4 regions of the Pararhizobium sp. DWP3-4 genome follow, and region 3 is predicted to be linked to each of the others. Evidence: predicted binding sites of a transcription regulator. Region 3 holds the regulator's gene; each other region holds the start of a gene.

Region 1 (4,210 bases), on a different contig from region 3:
CTCATTCGGTGCCGATGTTTCGGCAGCCAGATCCAGCGCCTGCCCGCCGGCCATGCCGCCGATGCCGGAGGCGCGCGCAAGAGCGAGCACCAATTCGGTTTTTTGCCGGTCAGTGAGGTGCGTTTCCGGTGCTGCGATGACGTCGAAGGCGAGCGTCAGAAGGCTGTCGCCGGCAAGGATCGCATTGGCCTCGCCATGGGCGATATGGACCGTCGGCTGGCCGCGCCTGAGATCATCGTCGTCCATCGCCGGAAGGTCGTCATGCACCAGCGAGTAGCTGTGCACGCACTCAAGCGCTGCACCGACACGCAGGGCCGCTTGCCTGTTGCCGCCAAGGAGGGCGGTGCTTTCCATGACCAGAAAGGGGCGCAGGCGTTTGCCGCCGTTCAGGAGGCCGTGGCGCATCGCGGCGATGAGGGATGCCGGCCGTGCGATCTCGTCTGCCTGCGGTTCTTCGTGGAGGATACCGATGAGGCAGGCCTCGACCTCTGTGGCGCTGCTCTTCAGGCGAATTTCGAAGGGTGTCTCGCTCATGCGGCGTTGTTTGGCATGACTGCGCGCCCGCTGGCAACGGGATTTTACCATATCGGCGTCCGGTGGCGCGGCTTGCTGTGCGTTACCGAGAAAACCGTTCAATTTTAGCCGCGCTTGTTCTATGAAAATTGAATGGATCATCAGGCGGGCGTTTCAGGGGTGGACATTGTACCGGAAACTCGGGAGGAGCAGGACGTGTCTTCCAGCCGTTCGCGGGGATGGGGTCAGGCCCTGCGCCGGCGCTGGCGCAAGATTCTGCTGATCGCGGTGGCGATTGCGATCCTGCCTTACGTGCTGATCGTCCTTTATGCGCCAAGCTTCATCCATCCGATTTCGACGCTGATGCTGCGCGATCTGCTGCTTTTCCGTGGTTATGACCGCCAATGGGTCGCCTTCGAGGATATATCGCCCAATCTGGTGCGATCGGTGATGATGTCGGAGGATGGCCAGTTCTGCATTCACGACGGTGTCGACTGGGTGCAGATGCGTGGCGTCGTCACCGATGCACTGGAGGGTGAAGCGACCCGGGGCGCCTCGACGATCCCGATGCAGACAGCCAAGAACCTGTTTTTGTGGAACGGCCGCTCCTTCATTCGCAAGGGGATGGAATTGCCTTTGGCGCTGGCAGCCGATTTCGTCTGGAGCAAGCAGCGGATGATGGAACTCTATCTCAACGTCGCGGAATGGGGGCCTGGCATCTACGGAGCAGAGGCGGCAGCAAAACACCATTTCGGCGTTCCTGCTGCAAAGCTGACCCGGCGGCAGGCAGCCCTTCTTGCCGTATCCCTACCCAATCCGATCGAGCGCAATGCCGGCAAACCGGGCCGTGGCCTGCGCAGCCTGGCCTCGCTGATCGAGCGCCGTGCCAGCCGGTCGGGCGAATATATCAAATGCCTTTATGAGTGAGATCAGGTCTTTTCATTAGAGCCTCTCCGGGAACGGTGTCATACTGGCGTTGTGAAACTCTGCCATCCGGGCCTCATTCCTATCCTTGAAAAGGCTCGATTGTCCCATGGTCCCGATTGATTCATCCCTTATCGCGTTTGCGCGAAGTGCCAACAATATCCCGCCACGGCATTTGGGAATCCGCTACGATGCTGAAGGCCGCTTTCTGCACGAGCCTGGCAACACCGTCGTTTCCCATGTTGCTGCAGGGTCGTCTTCGCATGATGCCATCCTGACGGTGCGCGACCGATTGATGGCGATGCCGGAAGCCGATCAGTTCGCCTTCACGCATGCGTCCAGCCTGCACATGACCATCTTCCAGGGCATCATAGAATATCGTCGCAATCCGCCCTATTGGCCCACGGATATGCCCCTGGACACGCCGATCGATGCGATGACGGCCCACTTTCGCGACAAGCTGAAGAATTTTCCGCCGCCGTCGCCCTTCCGTGCGCGTATTACCGAGGTGACGCCGCTTGGGCTGACGCTTGAAGGTGACAGCGTTGATGACCGGCGGTGCCTGCGGGAATGGCGTGATGCCTTGGCGGGGGTTTTTGGCTATCGTCATCCGGACCATGACGATTACGTGTTTCACATCACTTTCGCCTATATGATCGATTGGCTCGCTGACGCGGCGCTGCCGCGCTGGCAGGAGATGCTGGCGGAAACGCTGGCCTATCTCAAGGCGCGGTCGCCCGTCGTCGATCTCGATCCTCCGGCTTTCTGCTCGTTTGAAGACATGAACCATTTCGAAGAGCTGATTGTCTTCGGATGCTCACCAAAGACAGTAAGGAATGCGCCATGACCCAGCTGACGCTCTATATCGGTAACAAAAACTACTCCTCCTGGTCGTTGCGGCCCTGGCTTGCGCTGGAGGCTTGCGGCATCCCGTTTGAGGAGGTGCTTATCCCCTTCGATTTTCCGGCCGGTAACCCGAAGTTCAAGGATATTTCCCCGACAGGACAGGTTCCCGTCCTGCATCACGGCGACGTGCGTGTCTGGCAGTCGCTGGCAATCATCGAATATGCCGCCGAACTTTTCCCCGATTCCGGGCTCTGGCCCAAGGATCCGGCAGAGCGGGCGGTGGCGCGGGCCTATTCGATGGAAATGCTGTCCGGTTTCCGGGCGCTACGCAATGCCTGCCCGATGAACATCCGCCGGGAAAAGCGGGCGATCGATCTGCCGGATGGTGTGATGGACGACGTCGAGCGGATCGAGACGATCTGGCGCGAGGCGGTGGCCCGCTCCGGCGGTCCGTTCCTGTTCGGCAGTTTTACGGCTGCCGATGCGATGTTTGCCCCGGTGGTCAATCGTTTCGAGATTTATGACCTCACCCGCAATCCCGGCTCGCTGGAATATATGGATGCGGTCAAGACCCATCCGGCCTTCCGCAAGTGGCAGGAGGCTGCTCTCCAGGAAACCTGGATCGTGCCGGAGGACGAGGCGTGATGCTTTTCCTCGCCGGGGTTTGCGAAAAAATGCCTGCAGGGACTGGTCAAACGCCTGTTGGGCATGTATAAGCCCGACAAATTCCGAGATTGACATCTGTTTTTCCCGGCCAACAGACTGGCTGCGAAACAGAGTTTTGCCCGATAAGTGGAGTATGAAATGGCTGTACCTAAAAGAAAAACAAGCCCGTCCAAGCGTGGCATGCGCCGCTCCGCCGATGCGCTGAAGACACCGACCTACATCGAAGACAAGAACTCCGGCGAACTGCGTCGTCCGCACCACATCGACCTGAAGACAGGCATGTACCGCGGCCGTCAGGTTCTGACCCCGAAGGCTTCCGCTTAATCAGCGGGCCGTCAGGCTGTGATTGGAAGGGCTGGCTTTTCGCCGGCCCTTTTTCTGTTGTCCGTTGCGAGCGGCGCGGTGCGTGTACCTTTTCACACGCACCATAGTTTCCCCAAATCCTTACGCTATCTGCCAGCCGCAGCCGTTTTGTTGACGCTTGCTGCGCCGTAAGGCATATCGATCAATGCCCGGCCGGAGAGGCTGGCGCGAGAAACTGGGAGCCGTTGCTGATGATTGCCGCCATTCCATTGCTGATCTTGCCGTTCATTCTCTACAATCTCGGAATGATGGGCGTCTTGGGAAGCGGCGGTGTCGCAGTTTTCGAAAACACCGTTTTCTCGATGACTATGCTGTCCGGTGCCGTCTGGACGATGAGCATGGGCGACTTGATGATCGTCATCGCTCTGATGCTGCTTTTCGTCGAAATCCTCAAGGCAACCCGCATCAGCTCCAAGGCGCTGATGGATCACCTTTTGTCGATGGTTCTGTTCATCGTCTTCTTGGTGGAGTTCCTGCTGGTCGCCAATGCCGCGACCCACGTCTTCTTCATCCTGATGACGATCTGCTTCATCGACGTCATCGCCGGCTTTTCCGTGTCGATGCGCACGGCCGGGCGGGATGTTTCCATCGGGCTCTGACGGAGCCCTGGAAGGGTGCCGCAGGCCGTTCAAGACGACAGCGCGGCACGAAGGCTTGTCAGCCGAGATTTTCCAGCTTGGTCTGCAGGGCGCGCAGCTGTTCCTTCAGTTCATCGATGTCCTTGGCTTCCGCCTTGCGCGGTTCCTTGGCCGCGGGCGTTGCCGCCATGAAGGGCGAAAACATCTGCATGGCCTGATGGAAAAGGTCGGTGTTGCGCTTGACCTGTTCTTCCACCAGTTGCAGCGGAACAGACAGGTTCTTGCCGAGCGGCGTATCGCCGAAGGCCTTGTTGATCTGC
Region 2 (4,210 bases), on a different contig from region 3:
GCGGCCTTCGATCAGGATGCGATCGACAGCAAGGCATTTCTGGCCAAGGGCAAGCTGACGATGCCGGTCCTTGCGATCGGCGGCGAAAAGTCTTTCGGGCAGACCATGGCTGTGGTTGCCAGTGCTGCGGCCGACAATGTCACCGGAGTGGTGATCCCGGCATCCGGTCACTGGCTGATGGAAGAACAACCGGAGGCGACGGTTGCTGCAATCCGGTCCTTCCTCGACAAGAAGTGATTTTCTGTCACCGCGAACCTTCTTGAAGTCAATCGGCGCGTGGTCATCCACGCGCCGATTGACGCTTACCATTGCTGTCTCGGCAATGCGCGATCCTGGGCAAGCTGCAAGTTTTGGCATCTTGCGCCCATCGGCCGGAACCCGCATAAGCCCCTGAAATTGCAAAAGGGAGGATGGTCATGGACATTTCTGAAATCGTCATCAAGGGTGACACACCGGGTGTCGAATGGCGGCTTCCGATCATCCGGTTCAACGGCAGCGACGCCAAGGCGCCGAAAATCTATATCCAGGCGGCATTGCATGCCAATGAACTTCCGGGCACAGCACTCCTGCATTTCCTGTGCGAAAAGCTGCGTCAGGCCGATGCCGACGGTACGATCCTCAGCGATATCACCATCGTTCCGCAGGCCAATCCGATCGGCACGGCGCAATCGCATTTCGGCGATCTGCAGGGCCGTTTCGACCTCGGCTCGCGCACCAATTTCAACCGCGAGTTCCCGCTGATCCCGCTGTCCGAACGCCAGACGCTGGTCGAGGATCTGGAGCACTATCCGGCAGTCGAACAGCTGAAGCGGCAGCTGCTGCATATGGCGCTGGGGGCCGATCTGATGCTCGATCTGCATTGCGACGATGAATCGGTGCAATATACCTATGTCGACGAAGCCTTCTGGCCGGAGGCCGCCGATCTGGCATCGGCGCTCGATATGGGGGCCGTGTTTCTGGCTGACGGCGAAAGCAGCGCCTTCGAGGAAGCTGTCGGCTATGCCTGGAAGCACGAGACTGCCGAAAAGGCAAAACGGCTGCCCGGCCGCCTCGCCGTCACGGTCGAGCTGCGCGGCACGCGCGACGTCTATCCGGACATGGCCCACAAGGATGCCGACGGTTTGTGGCGCTTTCTGGCCGCACGCGGTGCTGTCCGCGGCACCGTCGCCGCCCTTCAGCCTTACAAGGGCAAGGTCACACCGCTCGACAATATCGAAATGATCCGCGCCCCGCAGGCTGGTGCCGTGCTGTTCCATCGCACCATCGGCGAAACCGTCGCTGCCGGCGATCTCCTGGCGACGATCATTACCGCACCGGGCATGGAAGGCGGTGCGATTGATATCCACGCCCCTCAGGCCGGCCTGATCGCGACACGCACCTCGCAACGTTTTGCCCGCCGCCGCGACAACCTGATGAAGATCGCCTGCGACGAGCCCACCAAGGCGGTGCGCAAGCCCGGTGCGCTGGAAGCCTGAGTCACCGTCTTTGTCCTCGGGGCGCGCTTCGGAAAATCCGTCCGGGTTTGAGGCGTGAATGAAGTGGATAATCGCCGCCCTGCCGGCGGTTGTCATAATCCTTTTATGGAATTGCGTTCTTTAGCCGCGAGCCAACCCGACTGACCCGTCGCAGGCACGCAGGGAGAGAACGCATGCCCATCTATGATCTCGCCGTTGTCGGTGCCGGTATCGTCGGCCTCGCCCATGCCTATGCGGCGGCGAAACGCGGCAAGAGGGTTATCGTCATCGACCGCGATGCGCAGGCAAATGGCGCTTCGGTGCGCAATTTCGGTTTCGTCACCGTCACAGGCCAAGGGGCCGGCGATTGCTGGACCATGGCGCGGCGGGCGCGGGATATCTGGGCAGAGACCGTCGACAAGGCCGGCATCGCCGTCGTTCAGCGCGGCATGGTGCTCGCCTCCCGGTTCGATGAATCCGAAGCGGTGATCGATGCTTTCCTGCGCACAGACATGGCAGAGGGCTGCGCAAGGCTGACGGCGCGCCAGGCGCAAGAGCATATTGCCTGCCTGCGCACCGACGCTGCTCGCGTCTCGCTCTATAGCCCACACGAAATCCGCGTCGAATCCCGCACGGCGATCCCGCTGCTAGCGCAATTTCTCGAAGAGCGGCTCGGCATCATCTTCCTGCGCAGCACCACCGTTACTGCGGTCGAACCGCCGCGCGTGGAAACGGCGGATGGCGTGATCGAGGCCGAAACGGTGGTCGTTTGCCCAGGCGACGATTTCACCGGCCTTTTTGCCGAGCGCATTGCTGCCTACAATGTCACCCGCTGCAAGCTGCAGATGCTGCGCGTGCGGCCGCGCCAGCCGGTCCGTTTCAAGACGGCCGTGATGTCCGATCTCGGGCTCGGCCGCTATCTCGGCTATGCCGACCTGCCCGAGGCGGAGCTGCTGAAAAAGCGCCTCGATGCCGACCTGAGGGCGGAGCGCGACAACGGCATCCACCTGATCGTCACCCAGTCGGCCGATGGCTCGCTGGTCGTCGGCGACAGTCATCATTACGCCGCTACGCCCGATCCCTTTGCCTCCGACGCGGTCGATGCCCTGATCCTCGGTGAATTCGACCGGGTGCTCGATCTGCCGGGACGCGTGATTTCCGAGCGCTGGATCGGAACCTATGCCTCGGCGCCGGACCGCTGGCGCTTTACCGACAAGCCTTCCGATAGCACCCGCATTGTCGTCGTCACCGCCGGATGCGGCGCCTCGACGGCGTTCGGCATCGGCGAGGAAACCATCAATGAACTCTATGGGAGTGCCGCATGAGCAAGTTCAAGGCCGTCATATTCGATTGGGCCGGCACGGTCATCGATTTCGGCTCCTTCGCACCGATGGGCGCCTTTGTCGAAACCTTTGCCAAATTCGGCGTCCATGTGACCATCGCCGATGCCCGCAAACCGATGGGGCTGCCGAAGCGCGCCCATATCAGCGCCATGCTGTCCGAGCCGCATATCGCGGCGGGCTGGACATCCGCGCAAGAGGCAGCACCCGATGAAAGCGCCATCGACAGGGTCTATGACCTGTTCGTGCCGTTGAACGAAGAGGTGGTCGGCGACTATTGCACGCTTGTTCCCGGCACACTCGAAACGGTTGCCTACCTGCGCGCCAAGGGCATGAAGATCGGATCGACTACCGGCTATACGCGCTCGATCATGGAGCGGGTGCTGCCGCTTGCGGCCGAACAGGGCTTTGCGCCCGAAAACCTGATCTGCGCTGATGACCTGCCGCTTGGCCGCCCGACGCCGATCGGCATGTACAAGTGCTTCCTCGACCTGATGGTCTATCCGGCCGGCGCGGTGATCAAGGTCGACGATACCGAGCCTGGGATTGCTGAGGGCGTGGCCGCCGGCTGCGTCACGGTCGGACTGACGCTCTCGGGCAACGAGGCAGGCCTGACACTGCCGGAGCTTGCCGCTCTTTCGCCGAACGAACGCGCTGCCCTTCATGAAAAGATCGGTGCCAAGCTCAAGGCCGCCGGTGCCGATCACGTCATCGAAACCGTCGCCGGCCTGCCGCAGCTGATCGACATGCTGGAGCGCTGATAGACGCCGTCCGGCATTCTCAGCCGGATATCTTCATGCTATCCCGCATACCGGTAAAAAGGGATTGAGCATGAGCGTGACCATTTACGGCATCAAGAATTGCGACACGATGAAGAAGGCGCGGACCTGGCTGGAAGGCCAGGGGATCGCCTATGATTTCCACGACTACAAGGCCTCCGGCGTGTCGCGCGAAGTGCTGCAGCGCTGGACGGCGGCGCTTGGCTGGGAAACGGTATTGAACCGCGCCGGCACGACGTTTCGCGCGCTTCCGGATACCGACAAGCAGGACCTCAACGAAGACAAGGCGATCGCCCTGATGCTCGCCCAGCCGTCGATGATCAAACGCCCGGTGCTCGACCATGACGGCACGCTGACTGCCGGCTTCAAGCCGGAAATCTATGGCGGCCTTTTCCAGGGATAGACCATGTCGAAAAGCACCCGCGCGACGCTTGCGCTGACAAAGGCCGCAGCCCCCTTCACCGTCCACACCTATGACTACGACCCGTCGGCCGACCGGATCGGCATGGCGGCGGCCGAGGCGCTGGGCGAGGCGCCGCACCGCGTGTTGAAGACGCTGATGGCAGAGGTCGATGGCAAGCCGGTCTGCGTCGTCGTGCCATCCGATCGCGAAGTCAGCATGAAGAAGCTGGCGGCG
Region 3 (4,210 bases):
ACCGGAATTGGTGAAAAACACCTTGTCGGCGAACGTCGCTTCCGTCAGCCGGCGGCTGAGGCTTTCCTGGCCGGGAACTTCATAAAGGTTGGAGAGGTGCCAGACCTTGTCTGCCTGCTCCTTCAATGCCGACACAAGATGCGGATGTGCGTGCCCCAGCGAATTAACCGCCACACCGCCAGCAAAATCGAGATATCGGGTACCGTCCTCGGCGATCAGCCAGACGCCTTCGCCGCGCTCGAAGCGCAGGGGCGCGCGTGCATATGTGTCATAAAGCGGCGTGGCATCGGCCATGGCGCATGTCTCCTCAAACCATCACGGCAATTGTACAATCGGCGTCGTCGACAGGGCTGTGACCAACCCGCAAAAAATCAAAATGCCGCCTTTCGGCGGCAGGGGCACTATCTTCACTTCGCACTGCGATGTCAACAAAAGCCCATGATTTCCGGCAATTCACGGCTATACAACGGACGCAATTTTTTTAGCCGGATACCCTTGCAAAAATGCCACGCATCGCAAGCAAGTTGGGGAAAACTCAGAAATCGATTCGGTGAGATTCCCCGGACTCTTGTCAGAGAGTCCCCCGGGCTCTACGTTAAGAAACAATTACTAGAACGCATGCGGCGGACCTAGTCACCAAAAGTGTTATCGCGTTTCAGCCTCGGATCACATCCAGGGCTCGGTGGAGGATTCGACCATCACCAACGCTGGGAATGGAGACAAGACCATGAATTGGACTGACGAGCGGGTCGAAAAACTCAAGAAATTGTGGGCCGAAGGCTTGAGCGCGAGCCAGATCGCTGCACAGCTCGGCGGCGTCAGCCGTAACGCCGTCATCGGCAAGGTCCACCGTCTCTGCCTGCCGGGCCGCGCCAAGGCCGGCGGCAGCACTGCAACGGCACGTGCAAAACGTCCAGCACCGTCCGCTGCGCCGCGTGCACCGACTTACACAGCGTCGCGCATGACCGCCACCCGCACAGTGACCCGCACCGCCGGTGCAACCGTCATGAAGGAAGAAGTGGAAATCGGCGCGAGCGAGGATCAGGAAGCAGCACCGGCCGGCAATAACGTTGTCGTTCCAATGTCGCGCCGCCTGGTCCTGACCGAGCTTACCGACCGCACCTGCAAGTGGCCGATCGGCGATCCGATGAAGGACGAGTTCCACTTCTGCGGCAACGATTCCCCGGACACATCGCCCTACTGCACATTCCACGCCAAGCTTGCCTACCAGCCGTCCGGCGAGCGTCGCCGGGCCCGCTGAGGCCGGATCGGCCGTGCGTTTCGTCAATCCCATCCCGTTCGTGCGGGATATTGGCATCTCGAAGACTTTCTATTGCGAGATACTGGGATTGGTGATCAGCCGAGACTTCGGCAATTTCATCATGTTTGAAACGGGATTTGCCATCCATGACGGCAAATCCCTGGAAACGACGATCTGGGGACATTCGTCAGTCATTCCCGAGCCCTATGGCCGCCAAAATATCCTGCTCTATTTCGAACACGATAAATTGGATGCGCTTTTCGAGCGCATTGCCGGCGATGTAAACCTCATCCACCCCATCGAGACGCAAGCCTGGGGGCAGAGGGTCTTCCGCCTTTATGATCCGGATGGTCACGCCATAGAGATTGGCGAACCGCTCGGCAGTGTCTGACGGTTCTTCCCTGTACGGCGCTCAGCTTTCGAGCGAATAGCCGGCGCCGCGCACGGTGCGGATCACGTCCTGCATGTTGGAAAAGTTCAGCGCCTTGCGCAGGCGTCCGACATGGACGTCCACGGTGCGCTCATCGACATAGATGTCGTGGCCCCAGACGCCGTCCAGAAGCTGCGAGCGCGAAAAGACACGGCCGGGCGAGGCCATGAAGAATTCCAGCAGGCGGAACTCGGTCGGTCCGAGACGAACTTCGCGGGTCTTGCGATGGACGCGATGGGTTTCGCGGTCGAGTTCGATATCGCCGCATTTCAGCAGCGTTGACAGCACTTCGGGCTTGGCCCGGCGCAGCATCGCTTTGACCCGCGCCATCAGTTCGGGCGTCGAGAACGGCTTGACCACATAGTCGTCGGCGCCGGTGGCGAGCCCGCGAACACGTTCGCTTTCCTCGCCGCGTGCCGTCAGCATAATGATCGGCAGGCGCTCTGTCTCGGAGCGCTGGCGCAGCCGGCGGCACAGTTCGATGCCGGAAACCCCCGGCAGCATCCAATCGAGGATCAGGAGATCGGGAAGGCGTTCCTGCAGGCGCATTTCCGCCTCGTCGCCACGATTGATCGTATCGACTTCAAACCCTTCGGCCTCAAGATTGTATCGGAGGAGGACGCTGAGCGCCTCTTCATCTTCAACGACGGCAATTCTTGGCAACATTCAGTTCAGCTCCTTGGCGCCCGGCCGGATGGCCGAAGGCTTGCCGAGCGGCTCCAGCGGTCGCTCGCGCAATCAGTGCGTAAGAATTTACTTACTTTATCGCGTGATCAGTTACCGATCGCGCCGACCGTGTTGGCCGTATCGTCCTTCGGTCGCTCGCCGACAGGCTGCGCGCCGGTCGCCATATAATAGATGGTTTCGGCGATGTTGGTGGCGTGGTCGCCGATGCGCTCGATGTTCTTGGCGCAGAACAAGAGATGCGTGCAAGGCGTGATGTTGCGCGGATCTTCCATCATGTAGGTCAACAGTTCACGGAAAAGCGACGTGTAGATCGCATCGATCTCGTTGTCGCGTTCGCGGATGCTGTTGGCCTTTTCCGGCGAACGCGACGCATAGACGTCGAGCACTTCCTTGAGCTGAACGAGCGCAAGCTCGGCCAGATGCTCGAGGCCGCGGGCCAGCTGACGCGGCAGGCTGGCGGTCGATACGGCGATGACCCGCTTGGCGTTGTTCTTGCCGAGATCGCCGACCCGCTCGAGATCGGCGGCAATGCGGATCGATCCCATGATTTCGCGCAGGTCGGCAGCCATCGGCTGGCGCTTGGCGATGGTGACGATTGCTTTTTCGCCGATCTGGCGCTCGGCCTCATCGAGAATGGCGTCGTCGGAAATGACCTTCTGGGCAAGCGCCAAGTCGGAATTGACCAGCGCGCGCACGGATTCGGCCACCATCTGTTCGGCCAGGCCGCCCATCTCGGAGATACGCCGGGTCAGGTACTTCAGATCTTCGTCGTAGACGGAAGCAATGTGCGTAGACATGATTGTTTTTCCTTGCGATCACAATCCGGGTTGGAAGGCCACCACCCTGCCCTCATGACAGGGTGGCAAGCTAAGTCCTCAGCCGAAGCGGCCCATGATGTAGTCCTGGGTCCGCTGGTCGTCCGGATTGGTGAACATCTTGTCGGTGTCGTTTTCCTCGACGAGATTGCCGAGGTGGAACATGGCGGTGCGCTGCGAAACGCGGGCGGCCTGCTGCATCGAGTGCGTGACGATGACAATCGTGTAGTTCGTGCGCAGTTCATGGATCAGTTCCTCGACCTTGGCGGTCGCGATCGGATCCAGCGCCGAGCACGGCTCGTCCATCAGGATGACTTCCGGGCTGACGGCAACGGCGCGGGCAATGCACAGACGCTGCTGCTGACCACCGGAAAGGCCGGTGCCGGATTCATGCAGGCGATCCTTCACCTCGTTCCAGAGGCCGGCCTTCTGCAGGCTTGACTCGACGATCTGATCGAGTTCGGCCTTGGTGCGGGCGAGACCGTGGATCTTCGGACCGTAGGTGACGTTTTCATAGATCGACTTCGGGAACGGGTTGGGCTTCTGGAAGACCATGCCGACGCGGGCACGAAGTTCCACCACGTCGATGCTCGGGTCGTAGATGTCGCCGTCATCGAGGGTGATCTTGCCGGTAACGCGGCAGCTGTCGATGGTGTCGTTCATGCGGTTGAGCGTCCGCAGGAATGTCGACTTGCCGCAGCCCGACGGGCCGATCAGCGCGGTGACGGTGTTTTCGCGAACATTGAGGTTCACATCGAAAAGCGCACGCTTCTCGCCGTAATAAACCGAAACGTCCTTTCCGATCATCTTGAAGGGAACAGTGTTCATTTTCTGGTCCAGCGCCTTTTCAACTGCTGCTTCTGACATCATGTTCATGTTTCTACCTCACTACCAGCGCCGCTCAAAGCGACGCCGCAACAGGATTGCGCCAAGGTTCATGACGACGAGGAAGATCAAGAGGATCATGATCGCACCCGAAGTCCGTTCGACAAATGCACGTTCGGCTTCGTTGGCCCA
Region 4 (4,210 bases), on a different contig from region 3:
ATCGCCTTCATTGGCGAGCCAGAAGCCGCCCTCGCCGTCCGGCGTCAGACCTTCGCTGTCAAGCTTCTGTGCGGCAGCGCCGTTGCGCGTGATGCGCAGGGCATCGACGATTTTCGCCGGCTTTGCGGTTGCGTCGATCGTGAAGATCGTCGGCTGCGAGGCGTAGAACGAATCGTTGACGGCGTAGAGCATGCCCGGCTTGTCCTTGACCGGAGCAAGGCCGGAAAGCGCGCCGAAGCCGATCAGTTCGCCGTCCTTCTCGGTGGAGACGATCTGCGGATAGGCAGCTTCGCCTTCCGCACGCTCATAGATCATGACGTGCGAACGGGCGCCGCCATCTTCGACGAGGTCGGTTTCGTTGGCGGTCACGAACAGGTTGCGGCTCGCAATGGCAACGGCACCTTCAGGGCCGATGCCCGACGGCAGAAGCTGGAGAAGCTCCGGCTCGGCGCCAGTGTCCTTGTAGACGCCGACGACGGACGCACGCTCGGCAAGCACGAACAACAGATTATCGTCGCCGAACTTGGCGGCTTCCAGGCCTTCCGGTTCGACGCCCTTCTTGTTGCGCTTGTCCGGGTAGTGACCAATTTTGGCGATCTCGTGCTCGAAGCCGGCGCCGTTCTCGTAAAGAACCTTGCCAGTCTTGTCGAAGATGGTGAAGCCGCGGGCGCCGCCCTTCCAGTCGCCTTCGTTGGCAACGACGAAGCGGTCGTCGTCCAGCCACTTCACGGCGTCGGGTTCGCGGGCGACATCCTTGATCTCGCCGGTGAACTTCAGTGCACCGTCCTTCTTGGTGTCGATGCCTTCAAGGTTGACGGTACCGGCGGAGAAATGGCTCTTCACGGTGCCGGTCTTGCCGTCGATGATGACGATGTAGTTGTTTTCCTGCAGCGTCAGCGCGATCTCGTCCTGGCCGTTGAAGGCGACGAATTCCGGCTCCGGATCGTCGCCGGCGACATCGGCAAGTCCGGTCAGCGTGACGTGCTTGATCGAGCCGCAATCGACGACGCCATCCTTCAGCGACAGGATCACCAGATCGCCGGCCGGCATCTGCGGGATGTCGCCGTCATTGACCTCTTCGTCGCGCTCGTTTTCGATGGCGATCGCGGCAATCGTCTTGTCCTTGTTGAGGGCGATGGAGTCCGGCTGGCCGCCGAGGTCGCAGGTCGTATCGATCGCCTTGGAAGCGATATCCACCTGCGCCAGGATGCCCGACGGCTTGACGAAGCTTTCGCGCGTGTTGATCGCGACCAGCGCCTTGCCGGCGGCGATGCTCACCGAGGTCGGCTCACCGTCGAAAGCGACGGACCCACCGGCCTTCGGGGACTTGGCATCGGTGATATCGATAAAGCCGATCGCCTTGTTGGGGCTGTCGGAATAGACCAGCGTGTTGCCGTCCTCGCTGGCGGCGATGATTTCGGCCGAGGTGACGGACTTCTTATCAACACCTTCAGGCAAATTGCCGGCGACGGCGAAGGAGGCAATACGATTGAATACGGGTTCTGCGCTGACGGCTGACGCGGTCGAGGCGGCAAGCACGGCAGCGAGTGCTGCGGTGAGCGAAAATGTCTTCACGGGATGTCCCTCCTGATCAATGAATATGGAAGGGGTTTTGAGCGTGCAGTGTAACACCCGCATGACAGCCAAAGCATATTAGAAATCGGTCGCCAACCCGAAGCCAGGCAAAGGCTTCAAACGAAAAGAGGCCCGGGAAAACCCGGGCCTCAAATCAACCTGCTCTCGAACCGTTGGCGTCTTCGCCACGGTGCTGCAGACGAAACATGAAACTTAGTTCACGGCGTCCTTGAGACCCTTGCCGGCCGAGAACTTCGGCACGTTGCGGGCTGGGATATCAACTTCTGCGCCAGTGGACGGGTTACGACCCTTGGATGCTTCGCGGCGGCTGACCGAGAAGTTGCCGAAGCCAACGAGGCGAACGTCGCCGCCGTTCTTCAGTTCTGCCTGGATAACGTCGAAGATTGCATCAACTGCAGAAGATGCATCTGTCTTCGAGAGTCCGGCCTTCTCGGCAACTGCGGACACGAGCTCATTCTTGTTCATGTTTCCACCCCTTTCAATACTGGTTCGAAACGACTCAATTTTCAAGCCGAGGGCAGCATACGCGCCACCCCCGCCTTGGCAAACCCAATCGCTCCGAATCCCATGGAATGCAAGGCTTTGCGAAGGGTTTTACATAAAAAAGACCGGCAAAAATGCCGGTCTTCCACTGTTTCCGCTTCAAATCAGTGCACAACCTGCGGCAGGCACCAGTTCGCGCTCAAGTCAAGTGCCTAGTGGGCAATCAGCGCGCCGGCGTCGTCAGCCGGATCGGTTGCCGCAACAGGCACCGCCTGCTTGGCCGGATCCCACTCGATCGCGACCGGAACCCGCAGCAGTGCATGCTGCAGAACCTCGCCAATATGCGAGACCGGAACGATCTCCATATTGTTCTTCACGTTGTCCGGAATGTCAGCCAGGTCCTTGGCGTTTTCTTCCGGGATCAGCACCTTCTTGATGCCGCCGCGAAGGGCTGCGAGCAGCTTTTCCTTCAGGCCACCGATCGGCAGGACACGGCCGCGCAGGGTGATTTCACCCGTCATCGCCACGTCCTTGTTGACGGCAATACCAGTCATGATCGACACGATTGCCGTTGCCATGGCCACACCTGCGGACGGACCGTCCTTCGGTGTCGCGCCTTCCGGCACGTGCACATGGATATCGCTCTTGTCGAACAAGGGCGGCTCGATGCCGAAGTCGATCGCGCGGGAGCGGACGTAGGATGCCGCAGCCGAAATCGATTCCTTCATCACGTCGCGCAGGTTGCCTGTCACCGTCATGCGGCCCTTGCCGGGCATCATGACGCCTTCGATGGTCAGAAGCTCGCCGCCGACTTCCGTCCAGGCGAGACCGGTGACGACACCGACTTGGTCGGTGCGCTCGGCTTCGCCGTGGCGATAGCGTGGAACACCAAGATAGTCGTTGATGTTCTCGGCTGTCACTTCAACCTTGTCGGTGCGACCCTTGAGGATTTCCGTGACGGCCTTGCGGGCAACCTTCATCAGCTCGCGCTCAAGGCTACGCACACCGGCTTCGCGGGTATAGGTCTGGATGATCGCCGACAAGGCACCGTCGGTGATCGAGAACTCTTTCGACTGAAGCGCGTGGTCGGCAATCGCCTTCGGCAACAGGTGCCGCTTGGCGATTTCCAGCTTTTCTTCTTCCGTGTAGCCGGCGATACGGATCACTTCCATGCGGTCCATCAACGGGGCCGGGATATTGAGCGTGTTCGCCGTGGTGATGAACATCACGTTCGAAAGGTCGTACTCGACCTCCAGATAGTGGTCCATGAACGTCGAGTTCTGTTCCGGATCCAGCACCTCCAGGAGAGCCGACGACGGATCGCCGCGGAAATCCTGGCCCATCTTGTCGATTTCATCGAGCAGGAAGAGCGGGTTGGACTTCTTTGCCTTCTTCATCGACTGGATGACCTTGCCGGGCATCGAGCCGATATAGGTGCGGCGGTGACCGCGGATTTCCGCTTCATCACGAACGCCGCCAAGTGCCATGCGGATATATTCGCGGCCGGTCGCCTTGGCGATCGACTTGGCAAGCGAGGTCTTGCCGACGCCCGGAGGACCGACGAGGCACAGGATCGGCCCCTTGATCTTCTGCGAACGCGCCTGGACCGCCAGATACTCGATAATCCGTTCCTTGACCTTGTCGAGGCCGAAATGATCCAGTTCCAGCACCTTTTCGGCGTGGTTGAGATCGGTCTTGACCTTCGACTTCTTCGACCACGGAATACCGAGCAGCCAATCCAGATAATTGCGCACGACGGTGGCTTCCGCCGACATCGGGCTCATCTGGCGTAGCTTCTTGACTTCCGCATCGGCCTTTTCACGGGCTTCCTTGGACAGCTTGGTCTTGGTGATGCGGTCTTCCAGCTCGGCCATCTCGTCGCGGCCTTCCTCGCCGTCGCCAAGCTCCTTCTGGATCGCCTTCATCTGTTCGTTCAGGTAATATTCGCGCTGGGTCTTTTCCATCTGGCGTTTCACACGCGAACGGATGCGCTTTTCGACCTGCAGAACCGAAATCTCGCCTTCCATGAAGCCGAGCGCCTTTTCAAGACGCAGCTTGACGCTGGTCGTCTCAAGCATTTCCTGCTTTTCGACGATCTTGATGGAGAGATGCGATGCAACGGTATCGGCGA

What was found. Region 3 encodes PhoB, which activates phosphate uptake and scavenging genes when phosphate is short. Its sites were predicted from a motif close to TGTCATNNANCTGTCAT; they were not measured.
Region 1: ACP7E6_RS19015 (DUF1868 domain-containing protein) is a predicted target of PhoB. The motif match lies at 1,477-1,493, and genes of this name have one in related genera.
Region 2: ACP7E6_RS18105 (TIGR03364 family FAD-dependent oxidoreductase) is a predicted target of PhoB. The motif match lies at 1,566-1,582, and genes of this name have one in related genera.
Region 4: ACP7E6_RS11865 (esterase-like activity of phytase family protein) is a predicted target of PhoB. The motif match lies at 1,626-1,642, and genes of this name have one in related genera.

The regions. Positions count from the first base shown of each region.
Region 1 covers NZ_JAFCXF010000007.1:112,334-116,543, reverse strand. The annotation lists gene ACP7E6_RS19025 (polyprenyl synthetase family protein) at 1-534, opposite strand, end outside; gene mtgA (monofunctional biosynthetic peptidoglycan transglycosylase) at 694-1,440, shown strand; gene ACP7E6_RS19015 (DUF1868 domain-containing protein) at 1,547-2,284, shown strand; gene ACP7E6_RS19010 (glutathione S-transferase family protein) at 2,281-2,928, shown strand; gene rpmF (50S ribosomal protein L32) at 3,088-3,273, shown strand; gene ACP7E6_RS19000 (hypothetical protein) at 3,504-3,911, shown strand; gene phaR (polyhydroxyalkanoate synthesis repressor PhaR) at 3,970-4,210, opposite strand, start outside.
Region 2 covers NZ_JAFCXF010000006.1:390,099-394,308, forward strand. The annotation lists gene ACP7E6_RS18095 (alpha/beta fold hydrolase) at 1-237, shown strand, start outside; gene ACP7E6_RS18100 (M14 family zinc carboxypeptidase) at 417-1,475, shown strand; gene ACP7E6_RS18105 (TIGR03364 family FAD-dependent oxidoreductase) at 1,649-2,779, shown strand; gene phnX (phosphonoacetaldehyde hydrolase) at 2,776-3,555, shown strand; gene ACP7E6_RS18115 (ArsC family reductase) at 3,626-3,976, shown strand; gene ybaK (Cys-tRNA(Pro) deacylase) at 3,980-4,210, shown strand, end outside.
Region 3 covers NZ_JAFCXF010000002.1:745,252-749,461, forward strand. The annotation lists gene ACP7E6_RS08875 (aspartate aminotransferase family protein) at 1-294, opposite strand, end outside; gene ACP7E6_RS08880 (GcrA family cell cycle regulator) at 728-1,261, shown strand; gene ACP7E6_RS08885 (VOC family protein) at 1,275-1,652, shown strand; gene phoB (phosphate regulon transcriptional regulator PhoB) at 1,674-2,357, opposite strand; gene phoU (phosphate signaling complex protein PhoU) at 2,465-3,175, opposite strand; gene pstB (phosphate ABC transporter ATP-binding protein PstB) at 3,254-4,069, opposite strand; gene pstA (phosphate ABC transporter permease PstA) at 4,082-4,210, opposite strand, start outside.
Region 4 covers NZ_JAFCXF010000004.1:33,349-37,558, reverse strand. The annotation lists gene ACP7E6_RS11865 (esterase-like activity of phytase family protein) at 1-1,575, opposite strand, end outside; gene hupB (DNA-binding protein HupB) at 1,789-2,061, opposite strand; gene lon (endopeptidase La) at 2,292-4,210, opposite strand, start outside.